Regions from separate parts of the Lysinibacillus sp. NPDC048646 genome, predicted to be linked through region 4. Evidence: riboswitches for the same ligand, from Rfam matches in the RefSeq annotation. Region 4 holds a riboswitch; each other region holds the start of a gene.
What was found. Region 4 has a riboswitch for cobalamin ahead of ACQKII_RS18800 (FecCD family ABC transporter permease). Riboswitches for the same ligand answer to the same signal wherever they lie in the genome.
Positions count from the first base shown of each region.

Region 1: another riboswitch for cobalamin. It lies ahead of ACQKII_RS08180 (hypothetical protein); the one in region 4 lies ahead of ACQKII_RS18800 (FecCD family ABC transporter permease).
Region 2: another riboswitch for cobalamin. It lies ahead of ACQKII_RS04015 (ribonucleoside-diphosphate reductase subunit alpha); the one in region 4 lies ahead of ACQKII_RS18800 (FecCD family ABC transporter permease).
Region 3: another riboswitch for cobalamin. It lies ahead of metE (5-methyltetrahydropteroyltriglutamate--homocysteine S-methyltransferase); the one in region 4 lies ahead of ACQKII_RS18800 (FecCD family ABC transporter permease).

Region 1 is NZ_JBNNLZ010000005.1:108,469-110,673, reverse strand. It holds gene ACQKII_RS08185 (hypothetical protein) at 114-413, shown strand; cobalamin riboswitch at 727-939, shown strand; gene ACQKII_RS08180 (hypothetical protein) at 1,117-1,656, shown strand; gene ACQKII_RS08175 (ABC transporter substrate-binding protein) at 1,662-2,205, shown strand, end outside.
Region 2 is NZ_JBNNLZ010000002.1:347,053-349,257, reverse strand. It holds gene ACQKII_RS04015 (ribonucleoside-diphosphate reductase subunit alpha) at 1-885, opposite strand, end outside; cobalamin riboswitch at 1,048-1,235, opposite strand; gene ACQKII_RS04010 (hypothetical protein) at 1,345-2,028, opposite strand; gene ACQKII_RS04005 (ECF transporter S component) at 2,025-2,205, opposite strand, start outside.
Region 3 is NZ_JBNNLZ010000002.1:191,462-193,666, forward strand. It holds gene ACQKII_RS03180 (methyl-accepting chemotaxis protein) at 1-155, shown strand, start outside; gene ACQKII_RS03185 (hypothetical protein) at 296-433, shown strand; cobalamin riboswitch at 500-678, shown strand; gene metE (5-methyltetrahydropteroyltriglutamate--homocysteine S-methyltransferase) at 863-2,205, shown strand, end outside.
Region 4 is NZ_JBNNLZ010000021.1:49,537-51,741, reverse strand. It holds gene ACQKII_RS18805 (biotin transporter BioY) at 1-396, opposite strand, end outside; cobalamin riboswitch at 585-772, shown strand; gene ACQKII_RS18800 (FecCD family ABC transporter permease) at 925-1,992, shown strand; gene ACQKII_RS18795 (ABC transporter ATP-binding protein) at 1,998-2,205, shown strand, end outside.

The sequences.
Region 1 (2,205 bases), on a different contig from region 4:
TAAGTACGCCTCATAATTTGGCAACAAGTGTTAAAAGTTATGGTAGTTAGATAAAGCGGGTCAATATACAATTAGTATTAATTAATAAAGTCGGTATTAAGAAGTAGACAAATTTGTCTACTCCCAACCAATGTCGTTTTACATATCAGTTTGAAGATTTACAAAAAATGCATGAGAAATATGGTAAGAATAATTTCGTAGTTTTAGGTTTTCCTTGTGATCAGTTTGATAATCAAAATCCTGAAGATGGTGAGGAAACTATACAGCTTTGTAAAGTTAACTATGGTGTGACGTTTCCAATTTTTGAATTAGTGCAAGTAAACGGTGAGACAACACATCCATTATTCAATTATTTGAAGCATGAAGTGGATTTTCGAGAATTTGGAAAGGCGAATATGCAGGAAAAAAGCTAGCTCAATCCATTGTCCAAATTGTACCTAGCTTTTTAGATGGTCGTAATATTCACTGGAACTTTACAAAATTTTTAGTGGATGGGAACGGTAAAACGATTACTCGCTTTGAACCAACTGATTCACAACTTGATATTGAGCAAGCTATTGATAAAATCTTATAGTCATACTTTAATTAGAATTTTTGAGGGAGAAACACGAATAGCTAATCGTTATGTAGAAATAGTGCTAAGTTTTGTATATTTTCGATTAAGTTTTCCGCAATTTCGCAACTACTTTTTCAACACAATATATGATACACTGCTTTACAAGTGAATAATTCTTGCAGAATAAGGGTGCTAGGCCATAGCATAATCGGGAATTCGGTGTAAAACCGAAGCTGTTTCCGCAACTGTAAGTACAGATATCATAAAATTAAGCCACTGTCGAAGAATCATAACTCTAGTAGATGGGAAGGTTTTTATGACATCGCTACATAAAGGTAGCGAACTGTACAAGCCAGGAGACCGACCTTTATTTGAGCGTATAAATACTCTTCGGAAGTTAGGGGGATATACGGCAAATACATAGGCAATGTCGTGTCAAAGCGACGCTATTTATGCATTTTCGTCGTCTCTCTGTTAATCGGGAGCGGCTTTTTTTTATGCACTTTTACTTTCATCCAGTAAGTAAGAATAGTTTCGCGAAAGAAAGTGGGGTCTCAGGTTTGAAAAAAAATGCACGTTATTCATGTTATCCGTTTATGCGTGAAAAAATATCATTGGTAGATTATGAGATTCGTACAGATAGTTTAACAACGCATGTGGGTGTTGCATTAGCTGCTATAAAGAAAGAAACGGTTGAAGTTGTGGCAGCTGATTTGATGGCAATTTTGCCAATGGCCTATCATGTGAATGGTTCGGTGCGTGGCAAATTAGCTGTAACCGACGAAGATTTAGCATGGCTTAGCAATCGTTATGATTTTTACGTTGAGTATGTTAGGGAAGAGATTCAAAACTTTGTTTTACCTCAGGGGACGGAGGCTGCTGCTGCCCTTCATTTATGTCGAAGTGAAGCAAAGAAATCATACCGTGCCTTGCACAAAGTGTCTGAGGAGCGAGAAGTACCAACCATCCTTTTCGATTATCTAGGATTACTGGCCAATGTATTTTTCGTAATGGCTATATACATGAATCAACAGGCTGGAATCGCCGAGATTCCGTTTATAAGTAAATCATACCCAATGAAAAAGAAAAAAGGAGAATGAGTGAAGTGAAAAAATTAGTTAATTTCCAATGGCTTTCGATTTTGATGTTAGCGTTTGTCCTAGTAGGCTGCGGTACAACTGATGAAGCGAAGAATGGGGACACATCGAAGGAAGAAAAAACAGCTGAATCAGGCTATAAAGTGACAGATGATCGTGGTGTAGAAGTGACATTTGATGCTATACCAAAAACGATTGTATCCTTACAGCCAAGCAATACAGAAATCTTATTTGCATTAGGTGTAGGTGATAAAATCGTAGGTGCTACAGAGTATGATACATATCCAGCGGAAGCACAAAACATTGAACGTGTATCAGATTCTAGTACGTTTAATAGCGAACGCATTGTATCATTAAATCCAGATGTGGTGATAGCTTACTCTGCTAATGGTAAGGACGATGCGTTAAAAGGACTTGAAGATGCAGGTGTAAAAGTATTTGTTATCAAATCAGCAGCTTCATTTGAAGATGTCTATGGTGATATAGAACAAATTGCGACTGTCATGGGTGTTGAGGATAAAGGTGATCAACTAAATGAAGACATCAAGGCTA
Region 2 (2,205 bases), on a different contig from region 4:
TAAATACACCGCAATTGCTCCTTGTCGTTGTCCTAACTGATCTACCGACACAGCTGTATTATTGAGCTGTTTAATCCAAGGCAACACGCCACTTGAAGCACCTTTAAATCCTTTAATGGATGAGCCACGACTACGGATTTTACCCATATAGACGCCAATACCTCCACCATACTTCGATAATGTTGCGACATCTGTATTCGTATCATAAATACTTTGCAAGCTATCATCTACCGTATCGATAAAGCAACTAGAAAGTTGACCATGTGTTTTCCCGGCGTTGGATAAAGTAGGCGTTGCAACGGTCATATATAAATTACTCATTGCCCAATAGGCTTCACGAACCTTATCTAAGCGATTTTCAGTTTCATCTTGCATGAGCGTCATCGCGATGACCATCCATCGCTCCTGCGGTAGCTCCACTGGTGTTTTCGTATAATCACGTACGACATAGCGATCCATTAATGTCTTTAACCCGATGTACGTAAACAACTCATCTCGGCTTTGTTGTAAATAGGACGCTAGTTCAATTAGCTCCTGCTCACTATACTTCGTTGTTAAACATTGGTGATAAAGTCCAGCTTCTGTATATCTTGCGAGCTGTGCTGGAAATACCTGATAGACATCTTCCACAGCAACGCCGCGACGCATGGCAAATTGATCGTATAATTTCTCCAAATATATTTGCGCAGCAACAAATGTCCAGAAGGGCTCTTCTTCGTCAATAAGACTAAGCGTTTGTAAAATCATCGCATCCGCCCATGCTTCAAACGTGGCACTTTCGTTTTTGCGTAGCCATCGATCCGATAACCTTACAAAACTTTCTAGTTCATCCTCCGAATAATTAAACTTTAACTTAGCTATTTGCTGTTCGATTTGAATTGTCATTTATACATTCTCTCCCTTTCACCTTCAGCCAACACAAAAAGCGATCCTACAACATGTATCTGTTGCGGGATCGCTGTAAAATCGGAAATGGAAATGAAGGACATGTACACATCAAAGTGGACAAATCTCTCGCCTCCACTTCTCAATCCCCGAAGAATGTGTTGCTGTCTTGAACAAATCGGCAGGTCTCCTGGCTCATGCTTCCTCCAAATGATTGCCTTCCCATCAGTTACAGTGGCATTTTAATCATTTGTCAGCACTTACAGTTGCGGGGACAGCTTCGGCTTAAGATTGCTCTATTTCCGAATTCCCTTTTAAACCAATATGGTACCGTTCGTCCAAATACTATATATAGTGTTTTAACTCCTAAACAAATCTAACATATTGTGTTTCTTGTTGCAATAGGCGTTTTGAATCTTGCATTTAATAAATCTATATTTTTGCTGGAAGCAAGCCCTATTACCAAGCAGTTCTACGCAGTTTTTCAAAATTTCTAGTGAAATTTTTTTGTGCAAGTTGCTCTTTTTCAGGATGTACACCGAGTAAAATAACGGCACATGGACCTGCAGTTTTCTCAACATCTAACGAACTTTGCACCCGCTGATCTCCAAAAAGTCGGGTGAATTCTACTTGTAGACCCTTTGACCCTACTGGCCAAACTTGCTGCACAATTTCATCGCGCCAAGCATTAAAAATGGGCTGAAGTTGCGCAACATCGTCAGGCTGAGCAAGCACTTCATTTCCAACAAGTGGCAGGCCGTATGTGTACCAAATAAGCTTGTCACGCTCATACAGCGTACGACTTTGTTGCGCGCCTAGCATTGTCAAAGATAAAGCTGATTGTAAAGTTGGCATATTGGATTCTGAGCTACCGCCTATCTGTGGGCAAACAAGACCAATTTCATCAAATACCTGCTGAATGCCAGAGACATAGCGAGACCAAGCAGCATCCCCTGAAAAATTAGCAAGTATTATATGCACAGGTATCGCATTCGCCGCAAGCTGTTCTAAAAAAGTAACACGAGCTGTTAAGTATGCGGTTAGATGATCTGACGTAGCCACAACATCTTGTGATTTCTCGCCAATCGCCGCGGCATTATCGGTTGTGGCAATCAAATCACCAACTTTTACTGCATTTCTCAATGCGCTCGCCCTTCTTTACGTACAAACACTTTTGAAAGAATCGGCATTACAACAGCGACGATTACTAAGTTAATAACGGTTGCCATGAAAATACTTACTAATGTTCCCCAATAAAATGCAGGGCTAATGATAAAGTAAAACGGCAGAGGTGCAACAACACCGTTTAAAACAAGCGCT
Region 3 (2,205 bases), on a different contig from region 4:
CGGCCATTTCGGAAGAGTCGGCAGCGGGTGTTGAAGAAACGACTGCTACCATAGATCAAACCGTTGGAACGATGGACGAAATCGCGAAAAATACCGAGCAATTAGCATTGATGGCGGATAGTTTAAATAAAGAAGTGCAGCAATTTAAATTGTAAAGTGAAGCAGCCATCCATGATAGATGGCTGCTTTTGAGAGTTACTGCATTGGTTCGATTATCTCTACTCGACATGGCAGTAAAAATGTTTACCTTGCTCCTTTCTTCTAATTTTAGGAACTGACGGATAGAATTAAGAATGTGACGGATAGAATCATCAAAGTGACGGATAAAACTGCGAATGTGATGGATAGAATCATCAAAGTGACGGATAAAACTGCGAATGTGATGGATAGAATCATCAAAGTGACGGATAAACATTGTGAGTGTGATGGCTAGCAACGCAATCATTACTGAAATAATTCTACTTTTCTGAAAAATATATGCTATAGTTAGAGCATAATTGAATATTGTGTAAGAGTTGGTGCCAAATGAAAGTTTGGCTTAAAAGGGAAGTCGGTGTAAATCCGACGCTGTCCCGCAACTGTAAATCGGAGCAAATCACAAATGCCACTGGGAAACTGGGAAGGCTGTGAGGCGTGTTGATGAGAAGCCAGGAGACCTGCCAATATCTAGTACACACCAAATAACCTACGTGGAAATAGGTGGTGAGATGTGACCATACCGGCACTGTGCGAAACGAAAGAAATAGTACGATTTCACAATGAATTTCGTATCGTTTCGTTATAGTTAATTTCGACAGACCATAAACCATTTTCCGAATAGGAGAATGGCTTTTTTTATTTGCATACAAAAGGAGAGAGTGACATGACGTACACAACTACAGCCATTGGTTATCCGTACATCGGGGAAGACCGCGAATGGAAAAAAGCATTAGAGACTTTTTGGAGAAATGAGCTTTCACAGGAGGACTTTTTACAGCAGTTAAAAGAAATACGCTTAGCCCGCATTGAAAAGCAACTTCGTTATGGTTTAGATATCGTAAGCGTAGGCGATTTCACCTATTATGATAGGATACTTGATACAGCGATGATGTTTGGCTTAGTGCCAAAGCGCTTTGACTGGCAGGGAACTCAGCTAGATTTACACACCTATTATAGTGCGGCTCGTGGTAACGACAACGCAGTTGCTTGTGAAATGACCAAATGGTTTAATACGAACTATCATTACATTGTGCCTGAATTCGAGGGACAAACATTACAGCTCACGGAAAATAAAATTCTCGCTGATTTCTTAGAAGCAAAAGAAGCGTTTGGCATTACAGCAAAGCCAACTCTCATTGGGCCTTATACATTTTGTAAGCTGACAAAGGGTTATGATAAAAAAACACAGGTGGCTTTTATTTTAGCGTTACTCCCCCTTTATACGCAGGTTATCAAAGAGCTAGTAGACGCTGGTGCCGAGTGGATACAGTTAGAAGAGCCATCCCTTGTCACAACATTAGAGGAGGCAGAGGTGAAGCTCGTTCAGGAAATCTATACGCAATTAACAGCAGCTGTCCCTAACGCAAATATTATGCTACAAACTTATTTTGAATCGTTATCAGCGTATGAACAGTTAGTAGCACTTCCTGTCCAAGGAATTGGTTTAGACTTTGTTCATGGCTACGATAAAAACATGGAGTCACTGCGTCAATATGGCTTCCCTCAAGATAAAGTTTTAGCTGCTGGCGTTGTTAATGGTCGAGATATTTGGCGTGCAAATTTAGCACAGGTGAGCACGACCGTAAAAGCGATTGAACAGTTGAGCAATGCAAAGGATATGTGGATTCAGTCCTCATGTAGTTTACAGCATGTACCGATTACGACTGCACGCGAGACCAAGTTAGATCCCGTTCTAAAAAATGCACTTGCCTTTGCAGATGAGAAATTAGTAGAAATTACAGAAGTAACAAAATATGTACAGGAAAAAAATCATGCCACAAATCAAACAATTTCGGAGAGTATGAAGGCAATCGAAGCTTTAAAAAATCATCCAGTACGTAATAATAGAGCTATTCAACAGGCTGTACAAGCTGTGTCGACACAGGATTTTGAACGTCAGCATGATTTTCAATCTCGCCAACATATTCAGCAGGAACTATTACAGCTACCTTTATTCCCAACAACAACGATTGGTAGCTTCCCACAGTCAGATGAGGTCAAACGTAT
Region 4 (2,205 bases):
GGCAATTAGTGCAGCTATGACATAGCTTTTTTTCGTGGCACTTCTTTCTACAATAAGTCCTGCTATAAAGGCAGCTAAAATAAAGGTTACGATAAAGCCAAATGTCGGGCTTAAAATTTGTCCGAAGCCACCACCGAAACGAGCAAAAACGGGTGCTCCGGCTAAACCAATACACATATAGACGGTACAGGCAAGCGCACCTTTTTTGCTACCAAGAATAAGTCCTGCTAAAATAGCAAAAAATGTTTGTAATGTGATAGGTACGCTGCCAACTACCATGAAAGGTGCAAAGGAAGTAATATTGGCACCAATCATCATCAATGTAGAAAATAAGCCAATGTATGCAAGATCGACTGTTCTTAATTTATGATGCGAATGTTCAGCTACGGTTGTCATCATTTCACCCCGATTTAATATAGTTAATAGTGATATTTTAAGAAAATAAAAACTTTGTGTCAACTTGATATTGAAATAAGTTAACGCAAATGCCCCTTCATAGCAATGAGATACAAGGTTAGATATGACAAATAGAAAAAATAGGTATAGACTACAATAATTATGTATGTTAGAATCGTCATAATTTTAATATTTCAGATACTATTGGTGTGATGCCCTTAAAGCATCACTTAAAAGGGAAGTCGGTGTAAATCCGACGCTGTCCCGCAACTGTAACGAGGAGTTCTATGATATATAAGCCACTGTTCAAAATGGGAAGGCTGTCATAGCAATGATGAATCGAAGCCAGGAGACCTGCCAATTAGTTTTTTCCTGTAATGCCCACGAGGATGTAAGCAATTACGGACAATTGAAGGATACGTTTCTTACTTTTGTTTATTCCAGGGTATTTCTATGCAAAATTTTTGCGTAGAATACCCTTTTTTATTGCTTCACATCTATCATTTTTGACTAGGAGTTAATAAACAGATGAATAAACTGACACAACGCCCAAATAAAAAATTTATCTTACTTTCTATGATGCTCCTTCTACTGCTAATCATTTCAATTACATTCGCTATCATGATAGGTTCCGTTTCTATTACACCGTTGTATGTCTGGAAAGTTATCTTTTCGAAAATACCACTCGTTCAAAATTGGGTAGTGCAAGATTGGAGTCGCTCACAAGAAATTATCATATGGCAAATTCGTGTGCCACGTGTTTTCCTTGCCGCAATCGTTGGGGGAGGATTAGCCATTGCAGGTGCTGCCATTCAAGCACTTGTTCGTAATTCAATTGCTGATCCATATATTTTGGGGGTTTCATCAGGTGCAACTGTCGGTGCGACGGCCGTCATAATTTTAGGGGCGTTTTCATTTTTTGGCATATACGCGCTTTCTATCTCGGCCTTTCTAGGCTCTTTAATTGCGATTGTATTAGTTTTTTTCTTATCACGTGTTGGTGGGCGAATTTCTATCTTCCGCTTGTTACTAGCAGGAATGGCGGTATCCTTTATTTTATCTGCCACTTCGAATTTTATATTAATGATGTCCAAGCAAGAGGGCGGCATGAAGGCAGTAATGTATTGGATGCTAGGCAGTCTTGCAGGTGCAAAATGGAGTAATCTACTCATTCCAACGGTTGTTTTCATCATTGTATTTGTATTGCTTTGGCTGCATTATCGAAATTTAAATTTGTTACTACTTGGAGAAGAGGCAGCAGTCACTTTAGGGGTTAATCTACAACAATTCCGAATACAGCTTGTTATTCTAGTATCTCTACTTACAGGTGTACTTGTGGCAGTTAGTGGCTCAATTGGGTTTGTTGGTTTGATTATTCCGCATATTGTACGGTTAATAGTAGGCTCAAATTATAAATACGTTATCCCAATTAGTGCTTTATTAGGAGCAATTTTCTTAGTTTGGGCAGATGCACTTGCACGAATACTAATTGCACCAGAGGAAATGCCAATTGGTATTATTACTGCATTTTGCGGAGGACCATTTTTCATTTGGTTACTGCGTCGTAACAATTATTCTTTCGGAGAAGGAGATTAAAAAATATGACATTAGAAGCACAACATGTATCATTCTCCATTCATGATCAGCGTATTTTACATGAAGTGAGCATTCAAATAAAAGAAAAGCAATTTGTTGGTTTAATTGGTCCTAATGGTAGTGGGAAATCAACACTCTTAAAAAATATGTATCGTCTATTAAAGCCAGAAAGTGGAACGATTTTACTGAACGAGAAAGACATTTTGCAACAAT